4 regions of the Enterobacter sp. HK169 genome follow, and region 4 is predicted to be linked to each of the others. Evidence: predicted binding sites of a transcription regulator. Region 4 holds the regulator's gene; each other region holds the start of a gene.
What was found. The regulator PurR, encoded in region 4, represses purine synthesis genes. The targets are predictions, from matches to a motif close to CANGCAAACGTTTGCNTG.
Positions count from the first base shown of each region.

Region 1: pyrC (dihydroorotase) is a predicted target of PurR. The motif match lies at 6,047-6,064, and genes of this name have one in related genera.
Region 2: EnteroDNA1_RS14435 (nucleobase:cation symporter-2 family protein) is a predicted target of PurR. The motif match lies at 3,928-3,945, and genes of this name have one in related genera.
Region 3: cvpA (colicin V production protein) is a predicted target of PurR. The motif match lies at 6,417-6,434, and genes of this name have one in related genera.

Region 1 covers NZ_CP017087.1:89,246-97,290, reverse strand. The annotation lists gene murJ (murein biosynthesis integral membrane protein MurJ) at 31-1,566, opposite strand; gene EnteroDNA1_RS00530 (Gfo/Idh/MocA family protein) at 1,696-2,619, opposite strand; gene EnteroDNA1_RS00525 (YceH family protein) at 2,622-3,278, opposite strand; gene rimJ (ribosomal protein S5-alanine N-acetyltransferase) at 3,288-3,872, opposite strand; gene mdtH (multidrug efflux MFS transporter MdtH) at 4,109-5,317, shown strand; gene EnteroDNA1_RS00510 (lipoprotein) at 5,441-6,001, shown strand; gene pyrC (dihydroorotase) at 6,128-7,174, shown strand; gene dinI (DNA damage-inducible protein I) at 7,249-7,494, shown strand; gene bssS (biofilm formation regulator BssS) at 7,768-8,022, shown strand.
Region 2 covers NZ_CP017087.1:3,042,022-3,050,066, forward strand. The annotation lists gene yicI (alpha-xylosidase) at 1-601, shown strand, start outside; gene EnteroDNA1_RS14430 (AsmA family protein) at 662-2,365, opposite strand; gene EnteroDNA1_RS14435 (nucleobase:cation symporter-2 family protein) at 2,485-3,876, opposite strand; gene gltS (sodium/glutamate symporter) at 4,101-5,303, shown strand; gene recG (ATP-dependent DNA helicase RecG) at 5,306-7,387, opposite strand; gene trmH (tRNA (guanosine(18)-2'-O)-methyltransferase TrmH) at 7,391-8,045, opposite strand, start outside.
Region 3 covers NZ_CP017087.1:1,582,223-1,590,267, forward strand. The annotation lists gene hisP (histidine ABC transporter ATP-binding protein HisP) at 1-83, opposite strand, end outside; gene EnteroDNA1_RS07500 (ABC transporter permease) at 92-808, opposite strand; gene EnteroDNA1_RS07505 (histidine ABC transporter permease HisQ) at 805-1,491, opposite strand; gene hisJ (histidine ABC transporter substrate-binding protein HisJ) at 1,580-2,362, opposite strand; gene argT (lysine/arginine/ornithine ABC transporter substrate-binding protein ArgT) at 2,589-3,371, opposite strand; gene EnteroDNA1_RS07520 (UbiX family flavin prenyltransferase) at 3,663-4,232, opposite strand; gene purF (amidophosphoribosyltransferase) at 4,322-5,839, opposite strand; gene cvpA (colicin V production protein) at 5,873-6,361, opposite strand; gene dedD (cell division protein DedD) at 6,590-7,276, opposite strand; gene folC (bifunctional tetrahydrofolate synthase/dihydrofolate synthase) at 7,266-8,045, opposite strand, start outside.
Region 4 covers NZ_CP017087.1:301,799-309,843, forward strand. The annotation lists gene mdtK (MdtK family multidrug efflux MATE transporter) at 1-155, opposite strand, end outside; gene EnteroDNA1_RS01565 (riboflavin synthase subunit alpha) at 381-1,025, shown strand; gene cfa (cyclopropane fatty acyl phospholipid synthase) at 1,057-2,205, opposite strand; gene punC (purine nucleoside transporter PunC) at 2,504-3,703, opposite strand; gene punR (DNA-binding transcriptional activator PunR) at 3,818-4,729, shown strand; gene purR (HTH-type transcriptional repressor PurR) at 4,747-5,772, opposite strand; gene cydH (cytochrome bd-I oxidase subunit CydH) at 6,070-6,159, shown strand; gene EnteroDNA1_RS01595 (MFS transporter) at 6,324-7,490, shown strand; gene sodB (superoxide dismutase [Fe]) at 7,529-8,045, opposite strand, start outside.

The DNA.
Region 1 (8,045 bases), 210 kb from region 4:
GCACCATAAGGTGAACTCCCCTTTTGGCGTTTATGCCGTACGGCGGGCAAACTCTTTCACTTTGAACCCCAGCACCGCGAGCGTGGCAAAGTAAGCCACCACCCCGACGCCTACCACGGCCATCAGCCGCATCAGACGATAAGGCATGGTGCCCAGGGACCACTCCGGCATCACGTACATCATGCCGAGCAGCGCGGCTGACATCACCAGTACCGCAACGATCAGACGTGCCAGGAAACTTCCCCAGCCCGGCTGCGGCGTGAAAATATCCTGCTTGCGCAGCTGCCAGTACAACAGCCCGGCATTCAGACAGGCCGCCAGACCAATAGACAGCGACAGGCCGGCATGCTTCAGCGGACCAATAAACGCCAGGTTCATCAGCTGGGTCATAATCAGCGTCACGATGGCAATTTTCACCGGCGTTTTGATGTCCTGACGCGAGTAGAACCCGGGCGCCAGCACCTTGACGACGATCAGCCCCATCAAGCCGACCGAGTAGGCAATCAGCGCGCGCTGGGTCATGGCGGCATCAAAGGCGGTGAATTTCCCGTACTGGAAAAGCGACACCGTCAGCGGTTTGGCCAGAATGCCCAGCGCCACCGCGCTTGGCAGGGCCAGCAGGAAGCAGAGACGTAAACCCCAGTCCATCAGGCGGCAATATTCATCATGATTGCCGCTGGCAAAGCTTTTCGACAGCGACGGCAGCAGGATGGTCCCCAGCGCCACGCCCAGCACCCCGGACGGGAACTCCATCAGACGGTCGGCGTAGTACATCCAGGAAACCGAGCCGGACACGAGGAAAGAGGCAAAGATGGTGTTGATGATAAGCGAGATCTGGCTGACGGAGACGCCGAGAATAGCGGGCCCCATCTGCTTGATCACGCGCATCGCCCCGGCATCTTTGAGATTGATGCGCGGCAGCACCAGCATGCCGATTTTTTTCAGATGCGGCAGCTGGTACGCCAGCTGCAGCACGCCGCCGACGGTGACCGCCCAGGCCAGCGCCAGCACCGGCGGGTTGAAGTGCGGCGCGGCGAACAGGGCAAAACCGATCATGCTGACGTTGAGAAACGTTGGCGCAAACGCCGGAACAGAGAAGCGGTTCCAGGTGTTCAGGATCGCCCCCACCAGCGAGGCCAGCGAGATGAGCAGAATATAGGGGAAAGTAATGCGCAGCAGCTGCGAGGTCAGCGCAAATTTGTCAGCCGTATCGGCAAAACCGGGCGCGGTCACCATAATCACCCACGGCGCGGCCAGCATCCCGAGAACGGTCACCACCGCCAAAGCCAGCGTCAGCAGCCCGGAGACATAAGAAACAAAGACGCGCGTCGCGTCTTCACCCTGCTTGCTTTTATATTCCGCCAGAATGGGCACGAATGCCTGGGAAAACGCCCCTTCAGCAAAAATACGACGCAGCAGGTTCGGCAATTTGAACGCGACGAAAAAGGCGTCCGTAGCCATCCCTGCACCAAATACCCTTGCCACAATGGCGTCGCGCGCAAAACCCAGCACGCGGGAAAACATGGTCATCGAGCTGACGGCCGCCAGCGATTTTAATAAGTTCATTAACGTGAATTTCCAGAACCATACGGATTTGTAGACCGGGTCAGCGTAAGCGCCACCCGGCAAAGCCAACAAGCGGCGCTTAGTCTAACCGGATTTCAACGAATTACTATCCGCAGATGTTACAGCGAGTTATTCGCTCATGGCATCGCGCCAGAGCCTTTCCACAATGCGCTGCGCCAGAATGGCCTGCTCGCCGGACGTTTCAGGAACCGTCTGATTTTGCACGCAGGTGATAAAGTGACGGGCGCATCCTGCGAAACCGCGCTGCTCGAGGGTGCTCTGCCAGCCTGGCGCCGGGGGCGTCACCACGCCGTTGCCCTTCTCTTCCCGCCACTCGCGCATGTCCGTAATGTCGTACAGCGCGCCCTCGGTCACTGCCTGCACGGATTCACGCTGACTTCCCGCCCGACGGTGCATGCTGGTGGTAATCTGAAGATGCTCAACGGCGAAGTGGTGTTCCGCGTAGACCATCTGCCCCTGGTCATTCGTTAACAGGGTACCGCTCTTCAGCTGCGCATGGCCGTTGCTCAGCCACAGCGCCGTATCCACAACGTGCAGATAATCATCCAGAAGGGTGAAGCGCAGATCGTTTGGCCCAATGCTGTCGGTGCGGTGTTTATCCATCCGCAGCGAGGCGAGCGTGTCCGACTGCGCCTTCAGCTGCTGGTAAAGCGGCGCAAAGCGGCGGTTGAAGCCCACCATCAGCGTCAGTTTTTTGCGCGCGGCCAGCTCAATCAGCCGTTCGGCATCCTGAACATTTTCCGCCAGCGGCTTATCCACGCAGACGTGAACCCCCGCATTGAGCAGCTCGCTTACCACCTGATAGTGGGTTGCCGTTGAGGTATGCACAAAAACAGCATCACACTCGCGGGCCAGATCCTGCAGAGAGGCAGCATACGGAATGCGCCAGGTTTCGCAGATACGTTCTGCCTTTTCTCGGGTGGGTGACCATGCCCCTTGCAGGGTCCAGTCCGTTGCTGCACCTAAAACAGGCAGCCAGGCTTTTTGCGCGATGCCGCCGAGCCCCACCACGCCTACGCGTAATTTTTTCACCGTCAGTCTCCCAGATGTGCCAGCAACGCATCCAGGCGCTGTTTCAGCCCGGCGACCTCGTCTTCCAGCGCTTCTACGCGCGCGGCAAGAGTGTCATTGCTTGCTGAGGATCCCGCGTCGCTCTCCACGGTAGCGGTAGCGACATCGACGTCGCCGCTGAACAGATGCATATAGCGGCTTTCACGTTTGCCCGGCTCGCGCGCCAGACGCACCACGTACGGGCCGTCTTCACGTGAGGCCAGCCCTTCCAGGGTCTGCTCAACTTCCTGCATATCGCTGAACTCATGCATACGGGAAGCGCGCGTGCGCAGCTCTCCCGGCGTCTGCGCCCCGCGCAGCAGCAGCGTGGTGATGACCGCCACTTCCGCATTGCTCAGCTTCAGGTCGCCGAATTCGGAGTTACAGAAGCGCTGTTCGTATTTGGTCACGCGGTTGCCGAAGCCGCTGACGGTGCGCAGGTAGTGGCGTTTTACCAGCGCATCCAGCACGTCCTGAACCTCATGCTCGCTGAGGTTCATCACCGGCTCGCGGTTGGTCTTCTGGTTGCAGGCCATGGTCACGGCGTTGACGGAGAGCGGATACTGCTCCGGCGTGGTAACCTGCTTTTCGAGTAAGCACCCAATCACGCGCGCTTCTGTACCGTTTAGCTGATACTTCATCTTTTCTCCTTAACGACCTGCGGTCCAGTCCCGGGTGGTTAACGCCGTCAGAACGTGGTCGCGCCACTCTCCGTCTATCAGCAGATAGTCTTTGGCGTAACCCTCTTTCTCGAACCCTAAGCGGGCCAGCAAATTGCCGCTGCGCTGATTGTGCGGCATATAGTTCGCCATAATGCGATGGATATGCTGCGTGCGTTGCATATAGCGGATCGCCACCGTTAACGCCTCGTACATCAGCCCCTGCCCCTGCCATTTCTGGCCGATGGAGTAGCCAAGGTAGCAGGCGTGAAACGACCCGCGCACCACGTTTGAAAAGTTGGCGATCCCGATAATTTCTTTCTCTTCAGGATCCAGCAGCGCGAAATAAAACGCGCTGCCCTGCTTGTGAAATTCCGTAATCATGCTGAGGCGCGCCTGCCAGCCGGAAGGGTAACAATGGCTCTCATCCCGAACGGGTTCCCAGGGTTTTAAAAACTGGCGATTCTCGGCGTAATAATCCGCCAGACGCCAGGCATCACGCTCATGCACCAGACGAACGACCAGCCGGTCCGTTGTCAGACGCACTTTTGGCACATTGCTGCGATAGCCAAACATCGATACCACTCCTTCCCGTCACTTCTGCTGACCCATTAGCTTTACTATACCTGCGCCTGTGCCGTCTGTGAAAACAGTGACATACCATTTTCACCTCTTTTCACATTTTTCGATGAGAACTCTCTATCAAAGCACCCTTTTGATAAAAAAATATTGTCACCCCCGGGGGTGGGAAAAAACGCGGCGACACCGCAGAATGTTAGCGTGCTCACCTTCTTATTTTCCCTGGAGGGAAAATGTCCCGCGTATCACAGGCCAGGAGCCTGGGTAAATATTTCCTGCTCGTCGATAACATGCTGGTCGTGCTCGGCTTTTTTGTCGTTTTTCCGCTGATATCGATCCGCTTTGTCGATCAGATGGGCTGGGCGGCATTAATGGTTGGCATTGCCCTGGGGCTACGCCAGTTTGTCCAGCAGGGCCTGGGCGTCTTTGGCGGGGCCATCGCTGACCGCTTCGGCGCTAAGCCGATGATCGTTACCGGTATGCTGCTGCGCGCGGCAGGTTTTGCCACGATGGCGGTCGCCCAGGAGCCATGGCTGCTCTGGTTCTCCTGTTTCCTCTCCGGTATCGGCGGCACGCTGTTCGATCCGCCGCGCACCGCGCTGGTGGTGAAGCTTATTCGCCCCCAGCACCGCGGCCGTTTCTTCTCGATTCTGATGATGCAGGACAGTGCCGGGGCGGTTATCGGCGCCCTGCTGGGAAGCTGGCTGCTGCAGTATGACTTCCGTCTGGTCTGCGCGGCCGGTGCGGTGCTCTTTATTCTGTGCGCGCTGTTCAATGGCCTGTTCCTGCCCGCCTGGAAACTGTCGACGGTCAAAGCGCCGGTCCGGGAAGGGCTTGGCCGCGTCCTGCGCGACAGGCGTTTTGTCACCTATGTGTTGACCCTGACGGGATACTACATGCTGGCTGTGCAGGTCATGCTGATGCTGCCGATCATGGTTAACGACATCGCGGGGACCCCTGCAGCCGTTAAATGGATGTACGCCATCGAAGCCTGCCTGTCGTTAACGCTGCTTTATCCGATTGCCCGCTGGAGCGAACGGCGTTTTCGTCTGGAGCATCGCCTGATGGCCGGTCTGTTCCTGATGACGCTGAGCATGATGCCGATCGGCCTGGTGAACTCTCTCCAGCAGCTGTTTACGCTGATTTGCACGTTCTATATTGGCTCGATCATCGCCGAACCTGCCCGTGAAACGCTGAGCGCCTCGCTTGCGGATGCGCGTGCGCGTGGCAGCTATATGGGGTTCAGCCGGCTGGGGCTGGCGCTTGGCGGCGCATTAGGTTACGCCGGTGGCGGCTGGTTGTTTGATGCCGGAAAAGCGTTAAGCCAGCCCGAACTCCCGTGGATGATGCTCGGCGCGGTGGGTTTTATGACGCTTCTTGCTCTGTGGTGGCAGTTCAGCCCGAAACGCAGCGCGAGCGGTATGCTCGAGCCTGGCGCGTAGCCTTTCCCTCGGGCGGGAGCCCTTCCCGCCCCACTTCTCAGTTTTTTCTGCTGGTTTCTGCCAATTCACACTGACATACTGGCGTAACAGGACAGAAGCGCCGATTTTTCGTTGAGGAACACTATGAAGAAAATTGTCTTTGCCGCGGCATTAGTTGTCAGCGGTCTGCTGGTTGGCTGTAACCAGCTCACGCAATATACCGTCAGTGAACAGGAAATTAATCAGGCGCTGGAAAAACATAACAATTTCTCTAAAGACATTGGCGTGCCGGGACTGGCGGACGCGCATATCGTCCTGACGAACCTGACCAGCCAGATCGGACGTGAAGAGCCAAACAAAGTCACCCTGGCCGGTGATGCGGATCTCGATATGTCATCCCTCTTTGGCAATCAGAAGGCCAACATCAAGCTCAAGCTGAAGGCCCTGCCCGTTTTCAACAAAGAGAAAGGGGCGATTTTCCTGCAGGAGATGGAAGTCGTCGATGCGCAGGTGTCGCCGGACAAGATGGCACCGGTTCTGCAAACCTTGATGCCCTATCTGAACCAGTCGCTGCGAAATTACTTTAACCAGCAGCCCGCGTACGTCTTAAGCGAAGACAAAAGCAAGGGTGAAGCTCTGGCGAAAAAATATGCAAAAGGCATTGAGGTGAAACCGGGTGAAATTATCATTCCTTTCACCGATTAACCTGAAGGGCGCTGCGGCGCCCTTTTTTTTACGGAAAAGTGTGCAAACGAAAACGTTTCCGCTTATGATTTGTGTCCGGCAAAAACAGCCATCCTTATGACTGATTCCTGACAAGCCGGAGCTTCCATGACTGCACAACCCCAGGTTCTTAAAATCCGCCGCCCTGACGACTGGCATATCCATCTGCGTGATGGCGATATGCTGAAAACCGTCGTGCCTTATACCAGCGAAATTTATGGCCGCGCGATTGTCATGCCTAACCTGGTTCCACCAGTCACCACCGTCGATGCCGCGATGGCCTATCGCCAGCGCATCCTGGATGCCGTTCCTGCGGGACACGATTTTACCCCGTTGATGACCTGCTATCTGACCGACTCGCTGGATCCGAACGAAGTGGAGCGCGGGTTTAACGAAGGCGTATTTACGGCGGCGAAACTCTACCCGGCAAATGCCACCACCAACTCCAGCCACGGCGTCACCAGCATTGATGCCATCATGCCGGTTCTGGAACGCATGCAGAAACTGGGCATGCCGCTGCTGGTCCATGGTGAAGTCACGCATGCCGAGATTGACATCTTCGACCGTGAAGCCCGCTTTATCGAGACCGTGATGGAGCCTCTGCGCCAGCGCCTGCCCGCGCTTAAAGTGGTCTTTGAACATATCACCACCAAAGACGCGGCAGAGTATGTGCGCGACGGCAACGATCTTATCGCCGCGACCATTACGCCACAGCACCTGATGTTTAACCGTAACCACATGCTGGTGGGCGGGGTGCGTCCTCACCTGTACTGTCTGCCTATTCTCAAGCGCAACATCCACCAGCAGGCGCTGCGCGAGCTGGTCGCCAGCGGGTTCTCCCGCGCGTTCCTCGGCACCGATTCCGCACCTCACGCCCGCCACCGCAAAGAGGCGAGCTGCGGCTGTGCGGGCTGCTTCAACGCCCCAACGGCACTGGCCAGCTACGCGACCGTCTTTGAAGAGATGAACGCGCTCGAACATTTTGAAGCGTTCTGCTCCCTTAACGGCCCGCGCTTCTACGGCCTGCCGGTCAACGACACCTTTATCGAACTGGAGCGTAAAGCGAGCCACGTTGAGGAGTCCATTGCGCTGACGGATGACACGCTGATCCCATTCCTGGCGGGCGAAACCGTTAACTGGACGGTAAAACGTTAAAAAATCAATGCCCCTTGTTGTCAAACCGATAATATACCTGTATAAATAAACAGTATATTACACAGGGGGCATTTATGCGTATTGAAGTCACCATAGCCAAAACAACCGTTCTGCCTGCCGGCGCGCTTGATGCACTGGCAGGCGAATTATCCCGCCGTATTAACAACACCTTTCCCGACAACGCGGGTGCCGTAACGGTGCGTTACGCCGCGGCGAACAACCTCTCCGTCATTGGTGCTGCGAAAGAAGATAAAGATCGCATCAGCGAAATCCTGCAGGAAACGTGGGAAAGCGCAGACGACTGGTTTATCACAGATTAACACTGCTCCCTCATTGTGTTTTTTTGCCGGGTCGCCCCGGCTTTTTTTGTCTAAAAATCCTGCAAGTTCAAATTAATTCGGCATCTTCTTTAAAAATCGTGAACGAGATGGTGTTTTATTGTTCGAACAATCCTAAAAAGCAGAAAAATGTGTTGCCACCTGTTTATTTTTCCCGTTGGAACCCTTATTACTTGGTATACTGAAGATGCTTTCAGAAAAACATGCATTGAACCTCAGAGCCGTTGTCTTCTAACACGCATTAAGGGGGTTATAATGGAAAAGAATAGTGAAGTGATCCAGACCCATCCACTGGTTGGCTGGGATATCAGTACCGTAGATAGCTACGATGCGCTGATGCTGCGTTTGCACTACCAGACCCCGAATCAACTCAACCGTGAAGAAGCGGAAGTTGGACAGACGCTGTGGCTAACAACAGACGTCGCCCGTCAGTTTATTTCTATTTTAGAGGCAGGTATTGCAAAAATAGAATCTGGCGACTATCAGGAAAATGAGTATAAACGGCACTAAGCTTATGCCCACTTTTCTCTCTA
Region 2 (8,045 bases), 1.8 Mb from region 4:
GTATCGTCAGGCGGCGCTGGCCCGCGAGTTCGGCACGCCGATGCTGCGGGCGATGATGCTGGAGTTCCCGGACGATCCGGCATGCGATTACCTCGACCGCCAGTACATGCTGGGGGATGCGGTGATGGTCGCGCCGGTGTTCTCCGAGGCGGGCGACGTGCAGTTCTACCTGCCGGAAGGACGCTGGACGCATCTGTGGCATAACGACGAAATTCAGGGCAGCCGCTGGCATAAGCAGCAGCACGATTTCATGAGCCTGCCGGTCTACGTGCGCGACAACACCCTGCTGGCGCTGGGCAACAATAACCAGAAGCCGGACTACGCGTGGAACGCGGGGACGGCCTTCCAGCTGTTTAACCTGGACGATGGCTCAACGGCGGTGAGCGAAGTGCCTGCGGCGGACGGGGCCGTGGCGTTTACGCTGAAGGCGTCACGTCGGGGCGATATCGTGACCTTAACCGGCGCGGGAGACGCGCAAAACTGGTCCGTGTGCTTGCGCAACGTGCAGAAGGTGGGCAGCGTAAAAGGTGGTTCACACGCGGGCAGCGAGTGGGGCGTGGTGGTGAAAGCGGAGGGGAATGAGGTGGTGGTTCACCTTTGATTCCCCTCACCCTAACCCTCTCCCCAAAGGGGCGAGGGAATGGTTTACTCCCTCTCCCTTTCAGGGAGAGGGCTGGGGTGAGGGTGGTGTTGAAACCACACCGCCCGTCATCGTCTGCTGCACCTGCTGTTTATCCATATTCACCGCGTTCAGCTTGCCGTTCACCGTTGGCTTCAACGGTGCGCTGGCCTGCACGCTGCCGCTGGCGGTGAGCTGAATATTGCCGTCACCCGTAATCGGCAGCGCAGGCCAGCCCCACTGCTGCAGCACATTGAGCGGCACGCCGCGCCCGTTCAGGCTCACCGTGGTCTGCCGCTGCGGCAGCTGCGAAACCGTCGCCGTGGCTTCCAGAATACCTTTCTCGGTAAAGGCGCTCAGGTCGGTAATGTTCACCGTGGCGGCGTTGGCATTCAGCGCCAGCGACGGACGGCGCACGTCCACGCGGTTAAAGGTCGCCGCCGCGCCGTTCAGGGTTGCGCTGCCGCCCCAGATACCCCACTGGCGATCTTTCACCAGCTGCAGGTTTGCGCCATAGCCGTCCAGAGAGGTGATCTGCCACGGGAAGGCGGGATCGATGTCGATCACCAGGTTGCGGCTCAGGCCGAATTTTTGCAGCGTGACGCTGTTCAGCCATTCCGGCAGAGGCTCCATCCACAGCGTTTTCCAGTTTTGCGGCAGGGTGTACTCCAGCCCGGCGATGGCAACATCGTCCAGCACCAGCGCTTTACCGTCGCGCAGCCAGTTACCGGACGTGCGCACCATGCCGCCTTCCCAGCGGGAGGTGAACTGACGCAGCGCCATGCCCTGCGGGGAAAACTCCGCATTCAGGATCGGGTCGAAAAGATGCAGCGAGCCGTAGATAAACTCGCTGGCGTTCATGGACAGGCGGCCTTCCTGGCTCTGCCAGTCGCCTTTGCTGAGAGTCAGGTTGCGCAGGCTTAAATCGAGATCGGTCACCGCCCAGTCCGGGCCCTGAAGCCGGGCGTCGGTTACGTCCAGACGACCAATCTGCAGAGAAGGGATGGAGGCCAGCGGCGCGAAGAACGCCATCAGCGTTTTATCGCTCTGCAGGCGGATCTCATTCAGGCGCATCGTGTCGATAATCCAGCTCCCGTCGGCGTTGCGCAGGGCGGAGCCGGTGAGTGAGCCACGGGCCATGTCGGCACCAATCGTTTTCAGCACCACTTCCTTGCCGTTGAGCTGGCCCTCGATCAGCACGTTAGTCGCCGGTACGCCGTTCAGGGTCAGCGAGCCCGCGCTCATCTGGATCTGCGCGTTGTTCCCCAGCACGTTGCCCGCTTCCGGCTGCCACGGGCTGACGCCGCCCGTGACCTTCTGCGCGCTGAGATCCCATTCGGTATTCGGGCTGTTAAAGGCCATATTGTTCAGCTGCAGGCGATCCGCCTGGAAAGGCAGCGGTGCCGTCTGAGGCGAGAGATTCAGCGTGCCGTCGAACAGGGTGATGGTGTCCATATGCAGCGGATCGGTTATCTGGCGGCTGCTCAGGCCGATATCGACTTTTTTGGCTACCAGCGTGGCGGGTTTACCGTCCCGACCGAAGGTGACGTTTTCCAGAATGATGTGGGAAGGCGACGAAAAGCGGTGATTCATCTTGTCGAAACTGAGTTCGTAGTCGGTATTCACCGTCACCCAGCTGCTGACCTGAGACGCGCCCCAGCGGGTCTGGAGCAGAATGTAGAACGCCAGCAGCACAATGAGCAGGGCTACCAGAAGATAGATGAGGAGCTTTCCAATAAATTTCATGGTCTTCCATCCCGCAAAACGCACATAAGGGAGTTATGCACGATTTATGCGCAATCCTCAAGGCGGGAATGGTGTAATTAGATGTCACGGCAGGCATTGGCTGCCTGCCGTGAAGAGGATCAGTTCTTTTCAGGCGGGAAAACGAGGTTCAGTACGATAGCGGTGATACCGCCCGCGGCAATGCCGGAAGAGAGCAGGTTTTTCACCCAGTCAGGCGCAAACTGCAGGATCAGCGGCTGCTGGGAAACACCCAGACCGACGGCCAGCGACAGCGCGATAATCATGATCGCGCGGCGGTTCAGCGGCTCGCGGGAGACGATACGCACGCCGGAGGCCGCGATAGTCCCGAACATCACCAGCGTTGCGCCACCCAGCACCGGCTCAGGGATGTGCTGCACAAAGCCGCTTACCGCCGGGAACAGGCCGAGAACGATCAGCATCAGCGCCACCACAAAACCGACGTAGCGGCTGGCAACGCCGGTCAGCTGGATCACGCCGTTGTTCTGGCCGAAGCAGGAGTTCGGGAAGGTGTTGAATACCGCAGAGACAAACGAGTTCAGGCCGTTCGCCAGCACGCCGCCTTTCAGACGCTTCATGTACAGCGGGCCGGACACCGGCTGCTCGGAGACGTCGGAGGTGGCGGTGATATCGCCGATGGTCTCCAGAGAGGTGATCATAAAGACCAGCATCAGCGGCAGGAGCAGGCCCCAGTCGATGCCCAGTCCGTAGTACAGCGGCGTGGGGACAGTGATCAGCGCGCTGTTGGTCGGCGCGGTGTTCTCCGGCAGCATGCCCAGCGCCCACGCCAGCAGGTAGCCCGCCGCCATAGCGATCACCAGCGAGGCGACGCGCAGGTAAGGATTACGCTGACGGTTAAGCAGAATAATGATCGCCAGCACGACACCCGCCAGCAGCAGGTTTTTCGGCGCGCCAAAGGTGTGGTCGCTCATTGCGGCATAACCGCCGCCAATGGAGGTCAGGCCCACCTGAATCAGCGACAGGCCGATAATCATTACGACGATGCCAGAAACCAGCGGGGTGATAACGCGGCGAGCCAGATGCAGAACGCGGGAGATGACCATCTCCGTGCAGCTGGCCAGCATCAGGGTGCCGAACAGCGCCGCCATCATGGTTGGGACATCCGCACCGCCGGTTTTCAGCGCCGTACCGCCCATGATAAGCGGTGCCACGAAGTTAAAGCTGGTGCCCTGAATCGACAATAATCCCGACCCCACCGGCCCCCACGCTTTAATTTGAATAATCGAGGCCACGCCGGAGGCGAAGAGAGACATGCTGATAATGTGCTGCGTGTCCTGCGCCGGTAAACCGAGCGCCTGGCAAATCAGCAGCGCCGGGGTGATCACCGCAACAAACATCGCCAGAAGATGCTGGCAGGCGGCGAAAAGCGTTTGCGGCAGCGGCGGGCGATCCTCAAGGTGGTAAATCAGTTCGCTATTTTGCTTCTGCGCAATCGGTTGCGCATCAGGCGACTCTATGGTGTTAACGGACATCGGCGGCAATCCCACGGTGGAAAAGCGGGCATTTTATCTGACCACCTGGTAAAAGCAAACGATTGCCAGCAAAAAAAGGGAAGAAAATCTGCCGCTGTGAGCAGGTTTTCTACAACGCGTGGGGAAAAAAAATTACACTTTTTGCGCCGGGGCTCATGAAGAGCGCAAACCGGCCCAGGATAACGCCGCATGTGTATGGAACACGCGCATAACAGGAGCCTTTTATGATTCATCTCGATACGTTGTCGACCCTTGTTGCCGCAACGCTGGTTCTTCTGCTTGGTCGCAAGCTGGTACACAGCGTTTCCCTTCTGAAGAAATACACCATTCCTGAACCTGTCGCCGGTGGCCTGCTGGTGGCGCTGGCCCTGCTGATACTGAAAAAAAGCATGGGCTGGGAAATCGATTTTGATATGTCCCTGAAAGATCCGCTGATGCTGGCCTTCTTTGCCACTATCGGCCTGAACGCAAACCTGGCGAGCCTGCGCTCGGGCGGTAAGGTGCTCGGCGTATTCCTGATTGTGGTGGTGGGGCTGCTGCTGATGCAAAACGCCATTGGCATCGGCATGGCAACGCTGCTGGGGCTGGATCCGCTGATGGGTCTGCTGGCGGGGTCGATTACCCTTTCGGGCGGTCACGGAACCGGGGCCGCGTGGAGCAAGCTGTTCATCGAGCGCTACGGGTTTGAAAACGCGACGGAAGTGGCGATGGCCTGTGCGACCTTTGGCCTGGTGCTGGGTGGCCTGATTGGCGGCCCGGTGGCGCGGTATCTGGTTAAGCACTCCACCACGCCGAACGGCAGGCCGGACGATGAGCTGGTGCCGACCGCCTTCGAAAAGCCGGACGTTGGCCGCAGCATCACCTCGCTGGTGCTGATTGAAACTATCGCGACGATCGCCATCTGCCTGACCGTGGGCAAAGTGGTTGCGCAATGGCTGGCGGGTTCCGCGTTTGAACTGCCGACGTTTGTCTGCGTGCTGTTTATCGGGGTGATCCTGAGCAACGGTCTGGCGCTGATGGGCTTCTACCGCGTGTTTGAACGGGCGGTATCGGTGCTCGGCAATGTCTGCCTGTCGCTGTTCCTGGCGATGGCGCTGATGAGCCTCAAGCTGTGGGAGCTGGCCTCGCTGGCGCTGCCGATGGTGGCGATACTGGCGGTGCAGGCGCTGTTTATGGCGCTGTACGCCATGTTCGTGACCTGGCGCATGATGGGCAAAAACTACGATGCGGCGGTGCTGGCAGCGGGTCACTGCGGGTTTGGTTTGGGGGCCACTCCAACGGCTATCGCCAACATGCAGGCGATCACCGAACGGTTCGGGCCATCGCACATGGCGTTTCTGGTGGTCCCGATGGTAGGGGCGTTCTTTATTGATATCGTGAACGCGCTGGTAATCAAGCTGTACCTGATGCTGCCGATGTTTGCCTGAAATCAGGCGTTGGAATACCGCTCGGTTTCCGGCATCCAGCGCTCAATTAACGCTGCCGCCTGTTCAGGGTAGCGTTCATGAATATGGCGGGCGAGGCGCTGAACCTCGGGGATCATGGCCTGATCGCGCAGCAAGTCCGCTACTTTGAATTCTGCGTTACCCGTCTGACGCGTGCCCAGCAGTTCGCCCGGGCCGCGGATCTCCAGGTCTTTTTGCGCAATCACAAAACCGTCGTTGCTGTCGCGCAGCACCTGCAGACGCATCTGGGCGGTTTTGGAAAGCGGGGCTTTGTAGAGCAGCACGCAGTGGGACGCAACCGCGCCGCGGCCGACGCGCCCGCGCAGCTGGTGGAGCTGGGCAAGGCCGAGACGCTCCGGGTTTTCGATGATCATCAGGCTGGAATTGGGGACGTCCACGCCGACTTCGATCACCGTGGTGGCAATCAGCAGATGCAAATCACCCTGTTTGAATGACTGCATCACCGCCTGCTTTTCGGTGGGCTTCATGCGTCCGTGAACCAGACCCACGTTCAGCTCGGGCAGCGCCAGCTTAAGCTCTTCCCACGTTGCTTCGGCAGCCTGCGCTTCCAGCAGTTCAGATTCTTCAATCAGCGTACAGACCCAGTAGGCCTGACGCCCTTCCTGGGTGCAGGCGTTGCGCACGCGGTCAATGATATCGCTGCGGCGCGTGTCGGGAATGGCGACCGTGGTGACCGGCGTACGGCCCGGCGGCAGTTCGTCAATGGTGGAGGTATCCAGATCGGCGTAGGCGGTCATCGCCAGGGTGCGTGGGATCGGCGTAGCGGTCATGATCAGCTGATGCGGGTGGAAGCCCTGCTGCAGGCCTTTTTCCCAGAGCGCCAGACGCTGATGTACGCCGAAGCGGTGCTGCTCGTCGATAATCACCAGCGCAAGACCGTTAAACTGCACCTGCTCCTGGAAGATGGCGTGCGTGCCGACAATCATCTGCACCTGCCCGCTGGCAATAGCCTCCTGTTGCGCAAGGCGCGCTTTGCCTTTTTGCTTCCCGGCAAGCCAGCCCACTTCAATTCCGAGCGGCGCAAACCAGGCGCGGAAATTGTTGGCGTGCTGTTCAGCCAGCAGCTCGGTCGGCGCCATCAGCGCCACCTGTTTACCATTAGCAATCGCGCGCAGGGCCGCCAGGGCGGCAACCAGCGTTTTACCGGAGCCCACGTCGCCCTGAACCAGGCGCATCATCGGCACGTCGAGCGCCATATCGCGTTCAATCTCGGCGGTGACGCGCGCCTGCGCGCCGGTGGGCTTAAACGGCAGAGAGGCCAGCAGCTTATCTTTGAGCGCATCATTCTGGCTTAACGGCTGAGCGTGGAAACGCTGCGCGCCCGCGCGAAGCGCCAGCATGCTCAGGTTATGGGCCAGTAATTCCTCAAGGATAAGACGCTGTTGTGCGGGGTGTTTGCCGCTTTCTAAATCGCTGAGCTGCAGCGTTGGCGGCGGGCGGTGCAGGGTGCGCAGCGCCTCGGGCAGGCTCATCATGCCCTGCGCCAGCTCGGGCGGCAGCAGCTCGGTAATGGCGCAGGTATCCAGCAGCTCCAGTGCCTGATCGGTGAGCTTACGCAGCGTCGCCTGCTTGATGCCTTCGGTTGTCGGGTAAACCGGGGTAAGCGTCTCCTGCATTTCCGGCGTGCTGAGATCGCCCTGCACGCGGTACTCCGGGTGGATCATCTCTGCGCCGTATTTCCCGCGTTTGGCTTCGCCATAGGCCAGCACCCTGCGGCCCGTCGCCAGGCTGTTTTTCATCGCCGCGCTGAAGTTGAAAAAACGCATGGTGAGAATGCCGGTACCGTCGCTGATCTGGCAGGTCATCATCCGGCGTCCGCCGAAGGTGATGTTGCAGTTCAGGACTTCGCCTTCAACGGTGGCGTAAATGGCGGGAAGAAGATCGCCAATCTTGTAGAGCTGGGTGCGGTCTTCGTAACGCAGGGGGAGGTGAAGCAGGAGATCCTGAACGGTGTGCAGGCCAATTTTTGCCAGCTTATTACTTTGCGCCGCGCCCACGCCCGTCAGGCTGTTAAGCGGGATAGCATCCAGCAGGCGGCCTTTCATCGCTTACCCGGCGTACTGCATGGTGGCCCACCACTCGGCATCGGCTACAATTTCGCCCTGCGCGTTGACGTGGGGGTAAGGCAATTTTTTCTGCTTCGCAACGCGAGCCAGCACCGGATAACCACCTTCAAACAGCAGGCGCTGCTGTTCCTCTTCCGGCAGCATGCTGTTGCTGCGCTCGTACATCCCGGCGTTCTGACGCTGGCGCTGCGCTTCATACAGAATGAGCGCGGACGCCACGGAGACGTTGAGAGACTGGACCATGCCGATCATCGGAATGATGATGTCACGATCCGCCAGATCCAGCGCTTCCTGGGTGATCCCGGTTTTCTCCTGACCCATCAAAATGCAGGTCGGGCGGGTGTAGTCGATCTCGCGGAAATCTACGGCTTTAGCGGACAGGTTAGTGGCGAGGATCTGCATCCCGCGCCCTTTCAGGTGCGATACGGCTTCGCCAATGGTGTGATGATTTTTGACAGACACCCAGCTGTTGCTGCCTGCCGCCGCCGAGACCGTATTGCGCATACGGCCGTCCGGCCAGACGGCGTGCACTTCATGCACACCGACGGCATCTGCGGTACGGACGATAGCAGAGACGTTATGAGGTTTATGCACCTGCTCCATGCAGACCGTCAGGTCAGGCTGACGCCTGGCGAGC
Region 3 (8,045 bases), 1.3 Mb from region 4:
GCCTGCAGCGACACCCCTTTCAGCACTTCATGTTCGCCGTAGCGTTTGTGCAAATCAATAACGTTTAATTTGTTCTCAGCCATCATCTTTCTCAGTGCGTCGAAGAAGGTTTTATATGCTGCAACCAGCGTTTTTCAGCCCTACGGAACAGGCTAATCAGAACATAAGAGATAATTAAATAGAGCACCGCCGCAATGCCAAACGCGGTAAACGGCTGATAGGTCGCGGAGTTAATATCGCGCGCGATTTTGAGCAGATCCGGCACCGTCGCGGTAAAGGCGAGCGCGGTGGAGTGCAGCATCAAAATCACTTCGTTACTGTACGCCGGTAACGCGATACGCAGTGCCGACGGCAGAATAATGCAGCGATAAAGTTTCACTGAGGAAAAGCCGTACGCGCGCGCCGCTTCAATCTCACCGTAAGGGACAGAGCGAATTGCCCCGGCGAAAATCTCGGTGGTGTAGGCGCAGGTGTTGAGCGTCAACGCCAGCACCGTACAGTTCAGACCGCTGCGGAAGAACGCATTCAGCATCTCAGTGCCTTTTACGATCTCAAGCGTATACATCCCCGAATAGAACACCAGCAGCTGCACGTACAGCGGCGTACCGCGAAACACGTAGGTAAACAGCCAGATCGGGAACTGGATAAATTTATTGTTCGACACGCGGCCAATGGCAAGAAACACCGCCAGAATGCCGCCCATCACCACGGAGGAGATCAGCAGCCAGAGCGTAATCGCCACGCCGGTAAAGCGGTAGCCATCCGTCCACAGCAGCGATTTCCAGTATTCCTGAATAATCTCAATCACAGGTCAGCCCTCTTCACACCCACGGAGTAGCGACGCTCGAGCAGAAGCAGCACACCATTGGAGGCGGTCGTAAAGACCAGATAAATCACGCCGCAGACCACCGCAAAGTAGAACGGCTCCCAGGTGCTCTTGCCCGCCAGCTGAGTCGCTTTCACGACGTCTTCCAGACCGAGCAGCGAGACCAGCGCTGTCGCTTTGAGGATAACCTGCCAGTTGTTGCCGATACCCGGCAGCGCATAGCGCATCATGGCCGGGAACATAATCCGACGAAACGTTTGTGAAGAGGTAAAACCAAATGCGGTTGCCGCCTCAATGTGGCCTTTCGGCACAGCCATGTAAGCACCGCGGAAGGTTTCGGTGAAGTAGGCACCGTAGATAAAACCGAGGGTAATAATACCGGCCACCATCGGGTCGATATCAATTTGTCCCATGCCCATCGCGTCCGTCACGCTGTTCAACGCAATCTGCAGACCGTAAAAGATCAGCAGCATCAGCACCAGATCGGGAACGCCGCGAATAAGCGTGGTGTAGCCTTCAAAAATAAGCGCCAGCGGTTTGTTAGCCGAAAGCTTCGCCCCTGCGCCCGCCAGACCTATCAGCACCGCCAGCACCACGGAGCTGATAGCCAGCTCAAGGGTGACAAGCGCGCCCTGTAAAATAACGCCAGAAAATCCGTACAGCATACCGCGAGCCCTGTCGTATCGTGAGTGGTGGAACCGTGTCTTTTCCCCTCCCAGCGAGGGAGGGGCCGCACGTTATTTGACGGGGCGATTAGCCGCCGTAAACATTAAAATCAAAGTACTTTTTCGCCAGCTTGTCGTAGGTGCCGTCAGCGCGCATTTCAGCAAACGCTTTGTTCAGCGCCTCACGCAGCTCATTGTCTTCTTTGCGCAGGCCCATGCCGGTGCCCACACCAAACAACTTCACGTCCTTAATGGACGGGCCGCCAAACTTGTAATCTTTACCCACCGGCGTTTTCAGGAAGCCTTCGCTTGCCGCGACTTCATCCTGGAATGCCGCATCAATTCGGCCTGCCGTCAGGTCAGCGTAGATATTTTCCTGGCCCTGATAGGAGACGATTTCAATCCCCTTCGGCGCCCAGTGTTCGTTGCCGTAGGTTTCCTGCGTGGTGCCCTGCAGCACGCCGACGCGTTTGCCTTTCAGGGACTCCAGCGTTGGCTGAATGTCAGAAGCTTTAGCCACCACCAGACGAGAATCGGCCGCGTAGAGTTTGTCGGTGAAGGCAATCTCCTGCTGGCGTTTTTCGGTGATGGAGAGCGAGGACATAATCACGTCGATTTTTTTCGCTTTCAGGGACGGGATCAGCGCATCCAGCGGGTTCTCAACGTAGGTACACTGTGCTTTGATGCGTTTGCACAGCTCATTGGCCAGATCGATGTCAAAACCGACCAGTTCACCCTTTGAATTCTTCGATTCGAACGGCGCATAGGTTGGATCGGTACCAATCCGAATTTTCTGCGGAATGGCTGCGAATGCCGCGGTGGCGCTGGAAAAGGCCAGCACCAGAGATAGTGACAACACGAGTTTTTTCATATTTGTCCTCAACAAACTGTCTTCATACGGGATTTTTACGACGACGGGGTGGTGCTAATGTGCCATTAATCCCCTCTGTCAGGCAAAGACTAATGCCCTTCAGGCGGGAACTTTTGCATTATAAATGCGTAAGTATGCACAAAGCGATCCAATACGGTGCAACAAATGCACCGCATTGGGTCAACCGCTCCCGCAACGCACCTTTGCGGTGCGTTAGCGTCAGGCATTATTCACCGTATACGTTGAAGTCGAAGTATTTCTTCGCCAGTTTGTCGTAAGTACCGTCTTTACGCAGCTCTGCAAAGGCTTTGTCGAAGGCGGCTTTCAGCTCGGTATCATCCTTACGCAGGCCAATACCGGTGCCGTCACCAAAGTATTTTTTGTCTTTGACCGACGGGCCCGCAAACGCATAGTCTTTACCCGCAGGCTGTTTCAGGAAGCCTTCGCTCGCGGCGACTTCATCCTGGAATGCCGCATCCAGACGGCCTGCGGCCAGGTCAGAGTAAATCAGATCCTGGTTCTGGTAAGCCACCACGTCTACGCCCTTCTCACGCCAGGTCGCATTGGCATAACCTTCCTGCGTCGAACCCTGAAGCACGCCAACATGCTTGCCTTTCAGCGAGTCGATGGTGGGCTTAATCGGGGAGCCTTTTGGCGCAATCAGGCGGGAATCCGCGGCGTAGAGCTTGTCAGAGAAGGCAATCTCCTGCTGGCGTTTTTCGGTGATGGAAAGAGAAGAGATAATGGCGTCGATTTTCTTGGCTTTCAGCGACGGGATTAACGCGTCAAAGTCGCTGCCCACCCATGTGCATTTCACCGCAATGCGTTTGCACATTTCATTTCCCAGATCGATATCAAACCCCACGAAATCGCCTTTCGCATCCTTGGAAGAGAATGGCGCATAGGTTGCGTCTGTACCGATACGAACCGTCTGTGGAAGCGCTGCGTAGCTACCTGCTGCCGCACTTAACCCCACGAGCAAAGACAGAGCCAGAACCGTCTTCTTCATACATTTACCCTCAAGTACCGTGATTTTATTATGTATTGTGTTGTGTGTTGTGTTGCAGGCTTCATCTTGCAGGTCTTATGCCACATTGCCGTCTGGTCAAAACTTCGACGTTAAATATGTTAATAAAACGTTGCGATATTGCCTTAATGGTGAAAGATAGCAGGTCTGCCGAACGAACCGGAAAGAGAAAAAGGGAAAAAACGAATTAAATGTCGAGGATATGATCGCCGTTGCATAATTGCCCTGAAACAGGGCAACGTCTCTTTTCATGCACTCTGTTTGTGCACAGAATCAGGCCCCTTGCCAGCGGGTGAAGAGATCTTCAGGCAGGTCGATGTCAAACTGATCCAGCACGCGGTTAACGGTCTGATTAATCACGTCGTCCAGCGAGGTCGGGCGATGATAAAACGCCGGAACCGGCGGCATGATGATGGCCCCAAGCTCGGCGGCCTGGGTCATTAAACGCAGATGGCCGAGATGCAGCGGCGTTTCCCGCACGCAGAGCACCAGAGGACGACGCTCCTTCAGCACCACATCCGCCGCGCGCGTCACCAGGGTGTCGGTATAGCTGTTCACAATGCCGGAGAGCGTTTTAATTGAACAGGGCAGGATAACCATGCCGGCCGTTTTAAACGAGCCTGAGGAGATGCTGGCGGCGATATCACGGGCATCGTGAACCACGTCCGCCAGTGCCTGAACATCGCGCAGGGAGAGATCGGTTTCCAGAGAGAGGGTTTGCCGCGCCGCCTGGCTCATCACCAGATGGGTCTCGACTTCCGCCACGTTACGCAGAACCTGTAACAGACGTACGCCGTAAATAGCGCCGCTGGCGCCGCTAAGCCCAACAATGAGTCGTTTCATGATTTTCGCCCTTACTGATTTCAGGGCAGACTGTGCAGGATTTTGCGGGGAGTTGCAAGTGAGGGCGTTCGCCCTCACCTGCCGGACCATCAACCTTCGTTGTGCATCTCTAAGCTTTCAAGATCGTTCTGCATCTGCACGGCTTTCGCATCGTCGTTGCGCAGAGAATCAAGATAGTCGAGGTACTGCTGGTCAACGTCTTTGGTCACGTAAATACCGTTGAACACGGAGCATTCAAACTGCTGAATTTCCGGGTTCTCGGCGCGCACCGCGTCGATGAGATCGTTTAGATCCTGGAAAATCAGGCCGTCGGCACCGATGATCTGGCGAATTTCATCCACTTCACGGCCGTGAGCGATCAGCTCGTTGGCGGTTGGCATATCGATGCCGTACACGTTCGGGAAGCGAATCTCCGGCGCTGCAGAGGCCAGGTAAACTTTCTTCGCACCCGCTTCGCGCGCCATCTCGATAATCTGCTCAGAGGTGGTGCCGCGAACGATGGAGTCATCCACCAGCAGAACGTTCTTGTCGCGGAATTCCGCGCGGTTGGCGTTCAGCTTGCGGCGCACGGACTTACGGCGCAGGTGCTGGCCCGGCATGATAAAGGTGCGGCCAACGTAGCGGTTCTTCACGAAGCCCTGACGGTATGGCTTGTCCAGGATGCGGGCGATCTCCAGCGCGATATCGCAGGAGGTTTCCGGGATAGGAATAACCACGTCGATGTCGAGATCGTCCCACTCGCGGGCAATCTTCTCGCCCAGCTTGGTGCCCATGTTGACGCGCGCGCTGTAGACGGAAATCTTGTCGATGAAGGAATCCGGGCGGGCAAAGTAAACGTATTCAAACAGGCACGGGTTGCTGACTGGGTTATCGGCACACTGGCGGGTAAACAGCTGGCCCTTCTCGGTGATATAGACCGCTTCGCCCGGCGCAACGTCACGCAGGAACTCAAAGCCCAGGGTATCCAGCGCCACGCTCTCAGAGGCAACCATATATTCGGTACGGCCATCGCCAAGGTCGCGCTTGCCGAGCACCAGGGGACGAATGCCGTTTGGATCGCGGAAGGCAACCATGCCGTGACCAATGATCATCGCCACGCAGGCGTACGCGCCGCGGATCTGGCGGTTTGTCGCGGCAATGGCAGCAAAGATGTTGTCTGCTTCCAGCGGGTAGTGACGGAAGTTATCCAGCTCGCTGGCGAACACATTGAGCAGGATTTCAGAATCAGAGGTGGTGTTAATGTGGCGACGTTTCTCTTCGAACAGCTTTTTACGCAGCTCATGCGCGTTGGTCAGGTTGCCGTTATGAGCAAGGGTGATGCCATACGGTGAGTTGACGTAGAAAGGCTGTGCCTCGGAGGCGCTGGAACTGCCAGCAGTAGGATAACGAACGTGACCGATCCCCATATTACCTTGCAGACGCTGCATATGGCGGGCTTCAAACACATCGTTTACCAGGCCATTCGCCTTGCGTAAACGGAAGCAGTTGTTTGCATCAATGGTGATGATACCCGCAGCATCCTGCCCACGGTGCTGAAGCACCGTTAACGCGTCATAAATCGACTGGTTTACCGGCATGAAACCGGCGATACCGACAATACCGCACATTCGTCTTTTCCTCGTTAAGCCACATCTCAGGGTTTATGCCCTGGGCAAAAAACTCGACGAGCTTTGCAGATAGTCAAAGAACCATCTGATGATGAAGCTGAACTCTGGAATGAGCTGCGATTTCTGCCAGTCTTCGCTTTTGGAGAACCCGGTGAAGGTATCCAGGAAGAACAGGATCGCGGCCACAATCAGCACGCCTCGTAACGCCCCGAAACAGATCCCGAGCACCCTGTCCGTTCCTGACAGACCGGTTTTCTCGACCAGCTGACCTATCACGTAATTCACGATAGCGCCGACAATCAGCGTTGCGATAAACAGCACCGCGATGGCAATTCCGTTTCGGACCAGTTCATCTTCAAAGCCCGTGAACCAGACAGACAGGTAAGTGTAGTAATGACTGGCAACAAAGAAAGCACAACCCCAGGTTACCAGCGATAACGCTTCACGAACAAAGCCACGGATCAGGCTAACCAGACAGGAAAAACCAATCACCGCAATGATGGCGTAATCAATCCAGACCATATGTGTCCCACGATTTAACGCCCTGTCATCCAGTTCGGGGCGAATTCTAACAGAAAAAGAAAACGTTTGCGTAGGGATTTCCTTCCCGCGCGTAAATAAAAAAGGCGCTGAAAAAATGTTCAACGCCACGGTCCATTTGACGTCTCTGTGGACGTCTGCTCCCCCTCACCCCGGCCCTCTCCCTCAAGGGAGAGGGAGCAAACCACTCCGAGGTTGGGTAAGATCTTATCAGTTCGCGCTGTAGCCCATCACCACACCGCTCAGGCCGGAGATCTGCTTCAGCTCGCCCAGCGAACCCTTAAGCTTATCTTTGGACGCTTCTGGCCCCACGAGGATGCGGGTAATTTTACCCTGCACCGGCGTGGAAGGTGAAGTGTAAACACGATATCCCGCACTGCGCAGTTTGCTCACGACCTCGTTAACTTTGTCGGCGTTTTTCAGCGCGCCGAGCTGCACAACATACGCTTTTCCGGTCGGTGCCGCGTCTTGTTTTGCCGGCGGTGGGGTTTCTGATGCGGCAGCCAGCTGCTCTGCGGCTTTATCCCGCTGCGGTTTCGGCTGCGGCTTCTCAACCGGCTTCGTTTTTTCAACGGGTTTAGGCTGCTCAACCGGCACCGGATCGATATCGCTGCTGCTCGCTGCCGCCAGACGAGACGGATCGAGCGACGGGGCGGCGGCATCGCCTGCGCGCACCTCTTCCGCCGCGCCTTCCGGCGGCTGAGCAGGCAGCGCCTGCGTCGCCGCTGGCAGCATATCCGGCTCATCACGGTCACCCGGTTTCGGCACCAGCGGAATAGCGGCAAACTCGTCCTGATAATGCTTTTTCTGCCCGTCGAGCAGACCCGGGAGAATAATCACCCCGAGCGCGACCAGCACAATGGTTCCTGTTAAACGGTTCTGAAACTTACTCGCCACCGGTTCTCCCCGCGTCCATCACTTCCATGACATGTGCCACCGTGTGGAATGAACCACACACCAGCACGGTATCTTCTGGTTTAGCATCCGCCATCGCGGCATGCCAGGCCTGCGCCACGCTACTATAGATTGCGCCTTTGCCGAGATGTTCCATCAACTGCTCAGCCGTCGCGCCGCGCGGCCCCTCCAGAGGAGCACAATACCAGCTATCGACCACAGTCTCCATGCAGGCCAGCGTCCCGCCGATATCTTTATCATGAAGCATACCGATAACCGCCAGCACGCGCCCGGTTTTTGGTAACGATTTGAGACGTCCCGCGAGATACGCCGCCGCATGCGGGTTATGCGCCACGTCCAGAATCAGGCGCGGTGACTCGCTGACAATCTGGAAGCGCCCGGGCAGAATTGCGCTCTGAATGCCGTCGCGAATTGCCTGCTCGCTGACCGCTAATCCGCTGGCGCGCAGTGCCGCCAGCGCGGTGGCCGCGTTCGGCTGCGGCACCTGCGGCAGCGGCAGGTTGTCCAGCGCTCCATGGGCATCGCTGAAGCGCCAGCCGTTATCCTGAACCTCATACTGCCAGTCAACGCCGCGGCGCAGCAGACGCGCGCCCTTCTCGTTTGCCACGTCAGCAATGGTGTGCGGCATGTCCGGCTCGCCGACCACGGCGGGTTTACTCGCCCGGAAAATACCGGCCTTCTCGCGGCCAATGCTTTCACGATCCGGTCCCAGCCAGTCGATATGGTCCAGCGCGATGCTGGTGACCACCGC
Region 4 (8,045 bases):
GACGTGCCGATAGCAACGGCCGCCATATCGGTGGCGCTATAGCCACCTGCCATTACCGTATCCACAAATCCCATTGCGGTCTGGGCCACTTGCGCGACGATCACTGGGATAGCCAGTGCCAATAGCTGGCGCGCTTCATTCATGTACTTCTGCACGTGAACACCTTTATTTTGTTGTTATTTGAGAGACTAAAAAAGCCGCCGAAACGGGCAGCAAGAAGAAAATGCAGGGGGGTGCCAGCTATTGTAGCGGGCTTTAGCTATTTATCTAGTGAAAAAATCGCCAGAAAATGCGCTCCGCTGGCAACCTCTTTTTCCAACTGTTATTGTGGTGGGATTAAACGGTGTCACCACCGTCCGGAAAAAACAGGAGTTGTAAGCATGTTTACTGGTATTGTGCAGGGCACCGCCAAAGTGGTGTCCATTGATGAAAAACCTAATTTCCGTACTCATGTTGTTGAGCTGCCGGAATATATGCTTGAGGGCATTGAAACAGGCGCGTCGATTGCTCATAACGGCTGCTGCCTGACCGTTACCGAAATTAACGGCAACCAGATTAGCTTTGATTTAATGAAAGAGACGCTGCGCATCACCAACCTTGGCGAGCTGGCGGTGGGAGATACCGTTAACGTTGAGCGGGCGGCGAAGTTCAGCGATGAGATTGGCGGTCACCTGATGTCCGGTCACATCATGACCACCGCTGAAGTGGCAAAAATCGTGACCTCGGAAAATAACCGTCAAATCTGGTTTAAAATGCAGGATCCTTCATTAATGAAATACATCCTCTATAAAGGATTTATTGGCATTGACGGGATTAGCCTGACGGTGGGTGAAGTAACGCCAACGCGTTTTTGCGTGCATTTAATTCCTGAAACGCTGCAGCGCACCACGCTGGGCGCCAAAAAACTGGGGCATCGCGTGAATATTGAAATCGATCCGCAAACCCAGGCGGTGGTGGATACGGTTGAGCGCGTGCTGGCAGCAAAAGAAGCGGCAATAATAAAGACCACCGCAGAAGAAGAATAAAAAATAACCCCGGGCATCCGGGGTTATTTTTTTAGCGTGCGACACGTAATCCGTGTTCAATCCCACGGCTGAATACCACCTGCCAGAGCTGAATATCCCGTGCGCGAAACGCCCCCGCGCAGGCATTCAGATAATAGCTAAACATCCGCCTGAATCGTTCAGAATAGTTGTCCGCAATCTCAGGCCAGGTTTCCTGAAAACGCGCATGCCAGGCCATCAACGTGGTGTCGTAATCCGCGCCAAAGTTGTGCCAGTCTTCCATTACAAAATGGGATTCACTGGCGTTGGCAATCTGGCGGACTGACGGTAAACAGCCATTCGGAAAGATGTATTTGTTGATCCACGGGTCGACGTTATTGTCGGTTCGCTTAGAGCCGATGGTGTGCAGCAGGAAGATGCCGTCCGGTTTCAGATTCCGATCCACCACCTCAAAATAGGTAGCGTAGTTTTTTGGCCCGACGTGCTCGAACATGCCGACGGAAACGATCCGGTCAAACTGTTCGTTCAGATCACGGTAATCCTGCAGCCGGATATCCACATCGAGACCCTGGCAGCGTTCCCGCGCCATTTTTTGCTGTTCCGCTGAAATCGTGACGCCGACGACGCTGACGCCATAGTGCTTCGCCATAAAATACGCCAGCCCGCCCCAGCCGCAGCCGATATCCAGCACGCGCATTCCGGGCTGGAGCTGCAGCTTCTCGCTAATCAGACGCAGCTTGGCCTGCTGGGCCTCTTCAAGCGTCGACGCCTCTTTCCAGTAGGCGCAGGAGTACTGCATGAAAGGGTCCAGCATACGGCTGAACAGGTCGTTGCCAAGATCGTAGTGTTCTTTACCAACGATCCACGCGCGTTTTTTACTTTGCAGATTGAACAGTCGGGCAGAGGCGACGCGCAGGGTGTCTTTCAGATTGCGAGGGAGTTGATTTTCAAGACCGGCACGCAGCACGCTGGCGAAAAAGGTATCCAGACGTTCGCACTCCCACCAGCCGTCCATGTAGCTTTCTCCCAGGCCTAACGATCCCTCTCGCAGCACGCGTTTAAAAAAGTCGGGATGTTTAACCTGAGGATCGGATGGCGATGATCCATTGATAGTGATGCCTGCTCGACCTAACAGTTCACTGACGATCCGGGACCAGTTATCGTCCGGAACGCTGACTTCTTCTATACACGATGAACTCATAGCTTCTCCATCACCCTACTGTGATCAGAACCTTAAAACAGCGTAGACGCTTTTTTTGGTTTGTGAGAAATCTCACGGTAAATACCGCGAGGCTAATATCCGACGTAGAACAGAGGAAGGGAGATAACCCTTGCCGAAATGCCTTCCATGGTAAAACGGGAGCACTCCGGCTCCCGTTAACACTTAATATTTATCGTATTTAATCGAACCAAATTTAGTATAGGCCTCAAAATTTGGTGATTCAATAGAAAATTCTTAGCAACCTAATCACTGAAAATTAACATGATTTCTGGCGCAATCAGGCATGTGACGTTTCAACCTGAGCACTCTTTTCCTGCTCACGCTGCGCGGAGGCCTGCATGCGATAGCCCAACACCGCCATCGCAACGGTCACCAGCATCACGCTGGTAGTGGTCAGGAGCGGCGTGGCAATCAGCGCGGAGACCACCAGGCTTGCCAGGAAGCACAGCCCCAGCTGCAGGGTGTTCTGCAGCGCGGCGGCGCGGCCTGTTGCCTGCGGGAAGGGACGCAGCGCCTGCGCTACAACGATAGGGTAAATCGCCCCGTTCGCAACGGCCATCACGCAGAATGGGATCAAAATTTCGGCCAGACCGGCGCCAGGAATAAAGCCAACGGCCCAGGTCCCGATGACGCTCAGCGCATACAGCACCAGCAGCCACGGCAGCATCTGCTGACCTTCCCACTTTTGCAGCGCCGCGCGACAGCCGTACCCGCCCACCAGGAATGCGATGGTCTGCGGAACATAGCTCAGGCCGATGGCTGCCGGGCTGTAGCCCATATCGTGCAGAATGAACGGCGAGCCGGTGAGCCACGCGAAGAAGCTTGCCGAGCAGGCGGCATAGATCAGGACATTCCCGCGATACGCTTTGGCGCTGAGCAGGGAAGTGAAGGTAATCGGCTTCGCGTCTGCATGCGCTTCTTTTTTATGCGCGGGCTTAAGGGCGAACGCCGGCAGCATCAGGACCAGGGTAATGGCAAACAGCGTGGCGAAAATGGCCTGCCAGTCGAAATGAGCGAGGATCCAGCTGCCCAGCAGTGGGGCGAGGGCAGGTGAGAGACCTACCAGCGGCATAATGGTGGCGAAAATACGGTTTGTGCGGTTAGCCGGATAGTAGTCGGTGACCAGCGCCTGCCAGGTCACGGCCGCGGCACAGACGCCCACGGCCTGAATAAAACGCAGCACCAGCAGCCAGCTGGCATCGCGTACCCATAGCATCCCCAGGCAGCCCACGGCAAAAATGGCCAGGCCCAGCAACAGCACCGGCTTACGACCAAAGCGATCCGAGAGCGGTCCCCAGAGCAGCTGTGCGAAGGCAAAGCCGGCGAGGAATAAGCTCAGGCTGGCGCTGATGGCGGCAGCCGGCGTTTGTAAATCTTCCTGCATGGCGGCAAACGCCGGCAGGTACATATCGGTGGCCAAAAAGCCCAGCACGCTTAAGCCGCCGAGCCAGACTAAAAAACCGTTCCTGGGTTGCATTATTTTATTCTCCTGAGGAGGCAGGTATACATTGGCGCTGAGTGTAGGGAGTGCAAAGCTGCTTGTGAAACGCTAATATTTGGCTGGTGCATTCAAAAAATTTGCAGGCAGAAAATGTGGTCAGATTATTCTCTTGAAGTGGTCGATGCTGTTGCGCGTAACGGCAGCTTCAGCGGTGCGGCGCAGGAGCTGCACCGCGTCCCTTCGGCAATAAGCTACACGGTGCGCCAGCTGGAGGAGTGGCTGGCGGTTCCGCTGTTTGAACGGCGGCATCGTGATGTGGAATTAACGCCCGCAGGCGCGTGGTTTTTGAAGGAAGGGCGTTCTGTTATCAAAAAAATGCAGATCACCCGCGAACAGTGTCAGCAGATCGCTAACGGCTGGCGGGGACATCTTTCCATCGCGGTGGATAACATCGTTAAGCCGGAACGCACCCGGCAGATGATCGTCGATTTCTACCGTCATTTCTCTGACGTCGAGCTGCGGGTCTCGCAGGAGGTGTTTAACGGCGTCTGGGATGCACTGGCGGACGGCAGGGCAGAGATGGCGATTGGGGCTACGCAGGCGATCCCGGTCGGGGGACGTTACGCTTTTCGCGACATGGGGATGCTGAGCTGGAAATGCGTGGTGGCAAGCGATCATCCGCTGGCGTCGATGGAAGGGCCGCTCAGCGATGACACGCTGCGCAACTGGCCGTCGCTGGTGCTGGAGGATACGTCCCGTTCATTGCCCAAGCGTATCACCTGGCTTCTGGACAACCAGCGGCGGGTGGTGGCCCCTGACTGGGAATCGTCGGCGACGTGCCTCAGCGCCGGGCTGTGCGTCGCGATGGTGCCCGTTCATTTCGCGCGTCCGCGCATCGATACCGGAGAGTGGGTTGAGCTGACGCTGGAGAATCCGTTCCCGGATGCGGCCTGCTGCCTCACCTGGCAGCAAAATGACGTCTCGCCTGCGATGGCCTGGCTGCTGGATTATCTGGGAGACAGCGAAACGCTGAACCGGGAATGGTTACGGGAGCCAGCATAGCTGGCCCCGTAAAGCGATTAACGACGGTAGTCGCGGAACGGACCGTCCGCAACGGAACGGCGTTCGATAAGACGCGGGTGAACTTCAATAGACTGCGACTCTTCGCGCTTGTTGACGATCCTGTCCATCAGCATATTGAAGGCCGTTTCGCCCAGCGAATCTTTCGGCTGGTGAATGGTGGTCAGCGCCGGGGTGAAGAAACGCGCGTTACGCACGTTGTCATAGCCGATCACGGATATATCCTGCGGTACGCGCAGGCCCAGCTCGTCGGCAGCGCAGAGCGCGCCCATGGCCATGATGTCGCCCCCGCAGAACACGGCGGTCGGACGGTGCGGCTGGGAGACGATCTGCTGCATCGCGCGGTAGCCCGATTCCGGCTCAAAGTCGCCCTGCACAATCCAGTTTTCCGGCACGTTGATCAACGCTTCTTCCATCGCTTTCATAAAACCGGCCAGACGGCCCGCGCCGGTGTTGCGCTCCAGCGGACCGGGGATCACGCCAATCTCGCGGTGGCCGCGTTCGATCAGATAACGACCGGCCATATAGCCGCCTTCAAAGGCGTTATCGATAACGGAATCGGTAAAGTCTGCGCGCGCTTCGCCCCAGTCCATCACCACCATCGGAATATGGCGATACTCTTCCAGCATCGACAGCACGGATTCCGGGTACTCGGAACACATCACCAGCAGGCCATCAACGCGCTTTTGCGCCATCATCGACAGGTAGGCACGCTGTTTTTCAATGCTGTTCCACGCGTTGCCCAGAATCAGGGTATAGCCTTTCTGGAAGCAGTTCTTTTCGACCGCTTCAATGATCTCGGCAAAATAGGCCGCTTCACTGCTGGTCGCCAGCAATCCAATGGACTTGGTGTGATTAACCTTGAGGCTACGCGCAACCGCACTTGGCGAATAGTGCAGCTCTTTGATCGCTGCCCAGACGGCGTTGCGCGTCTCTTCCGCCACAAAGCGGGTTTTGTTAATTACATGTGATACGGTTGTAGTGGAAACGTTTGCGCGTTTTGCTACGTCTTTAATTGTTGCCATTAAATGTCACTCCAGACCATATCCTAAGCTCCTGAAAAACTTGAAGGTAAACGTTTGCCTTCTCTCACCCTTATCTCGCAATCTTGAATTGCGGCACGCCGGGAAAACGACACGGGACGTCAGGAGGGGGTCAATGGCCGGTACGCTAATAAATTTAGCGTGGAATTTTGTCCTATCTTGATGAAAAGGGGAAGAGGTAAAGTGGTTATCAGTATAAATCCAGGAAGATTTTTGACGTAATCTGTGCAAAAATGAGCAAGCTCACTTTTCGTGTGGGGATTAAAAGGAGAAAAATTGATGAGTTCCGATCTTAAGTTTTCGCTGTTCACCACCATTGTTGTGCTGGCTCTGATTGTTGCGGCCGGTCTGACGGCTGCGCTGCACTGATTTTACGCGGAGGGAGAGCCTTCTCCCTCCCAACTCCCCGGATTGTTACTTCTCTGGCAAAAATCTTTTGCCATTTTGTTAACTTCTCATTTTTTGTGATTGATGTCATGCTTTCTGCTTCTTTGTTCTGTGTCACCACATGACACGGCATCCGGAGTTGACGCATGAAAATCAATTTTCCCCTGCTGGCCCTGGCGATTGGCGCTTTTGGGATTGGCACCACTGAATTCTCCCCGATGGGGTTACTGCCTGTTATTGCCCGGGGCGTAGATGTCTCTATCCCTGCGGCAGGGATGTTAATCAGCGCCTACGCTATCGGCGTGATGGTCGGGGCGCCGCTGATGACGCTTCTTCTTTCACACCGCGCGCGCCGCAATGCGCTGATTTTCCTGATGGCGATTTTCACCCTGGGCAACGTGCTTTCGGCCATTTCGCCGGACTACACCACATTGATGCTGTCGCGCATTCTGACCAGCCTTAACCACGGCGCGTTCTTTGGGCTGGGATCGGTTGTGGCTGCCAGCGTGGTGCCAAAACACAAGCAGGCGAGCGCCGTGGCAACCATGTTTATGGGGCTGACGATTGCCAATATCGGCGGGGTGCCTGCGGCAACCTGGCTGGGAGAAGCGATCGGCTGGCGTATGTCTTTCCTGGCGACGGCCGGGCTGGGCGTGATTGCGATGGTGGCGCTGTTCTTCTCCCTGCCGAAAGGCAATGCCGGAGAACGTCCGGAAGTGCGTAAAGAGCTGGCGGTGCTGATGCGCCCGCAGGTGCTCTCCGCGTTGCTCACCACCGTGCTGGGGGCAGGGGCGATGTTTACCCTCTACACCTATATTTCACCGGTACTGCACGATATCACCCACGCAACGCCTCTCTTCGTTACCGCGATGCTGGTGCTGATTGGCGTGGGCTTCTCGATCGGCAACTATCTGGGCGGGAAATTTGCCGACCGTTCCGTGAGCGGGACGCTGAAGGGCTTCTTAACCCTGCTGATCGTCATCATGGTTGCCATTCCGTGGCTGGCGCGTAATGAGTTCGGGGCCGCGATTGCGATGGTCGTCTGGGGAGCCGCCACTTTCGCCGTGGTGCCGCCGCTGCAGATGCGCGTGATGCGTGTGGCGCACGAGGCGCCGGGACTTTCATCTTCCGTGAATATCGGTGCGTTTAACCTGGGTAATGCCCTGGGCGCGGCGGCCGGTGGGGCCGTGATTTCAGGCGGTCTGGGGTACAGCTTTGTGCCGGTGATGGGGGCGATTATTGCCGCGCTCGGCCTGCTGCTGGTGATAATGTCGGGTCGTAAACAGCCTGAAGCAGCCTGCGCTGCGGAATAAACCAAAAACGCAGAAGGGCGTACCCTTCTGCGTGTCTCTTACGCGGCGAAGTTCTTCGCGACAAAGTCCCAGTTAACCAGTGCCCAGAAGTGCTCCAGGTAGTTCGGGCGCGCGTTGCGGTAATCAATGTAGTAAGCGTGTTCCCACACGTCCACGGTCATCAGCGGCTTAGCGCTGGTGGTCAGCGGGGTGCCCGCGTTTGAAGTGGACACGATAGCCAGTTTGCCATCCGCCTCTTTAACCAGCCACGTCCAGCCAGAACCGAAGTTCTTGATGGCTGCATCGGTAAATTTCGCTTTGAAATCCGCGAAGCTGCCAAATGCGGCGTTGATAGCGGTAGCCAGTTCACCGACAGGTTCACCGCCGGCATTTGGTGCCAGGCAGTGCCAGTAGAAGGTGTGGTTCCACACCTGAGCCGCGTTGTTAAAGACGCCACCCTCTGAGCTGCGGACGATCTCTTCCAGCGTTTTGCCTTCAAAATCGGTGCCCTTGATCAGATTGTTCAGGTTGGTGACGTACGTCTGGTGATGCTTGCCGTAATGATATTCCAGGGTT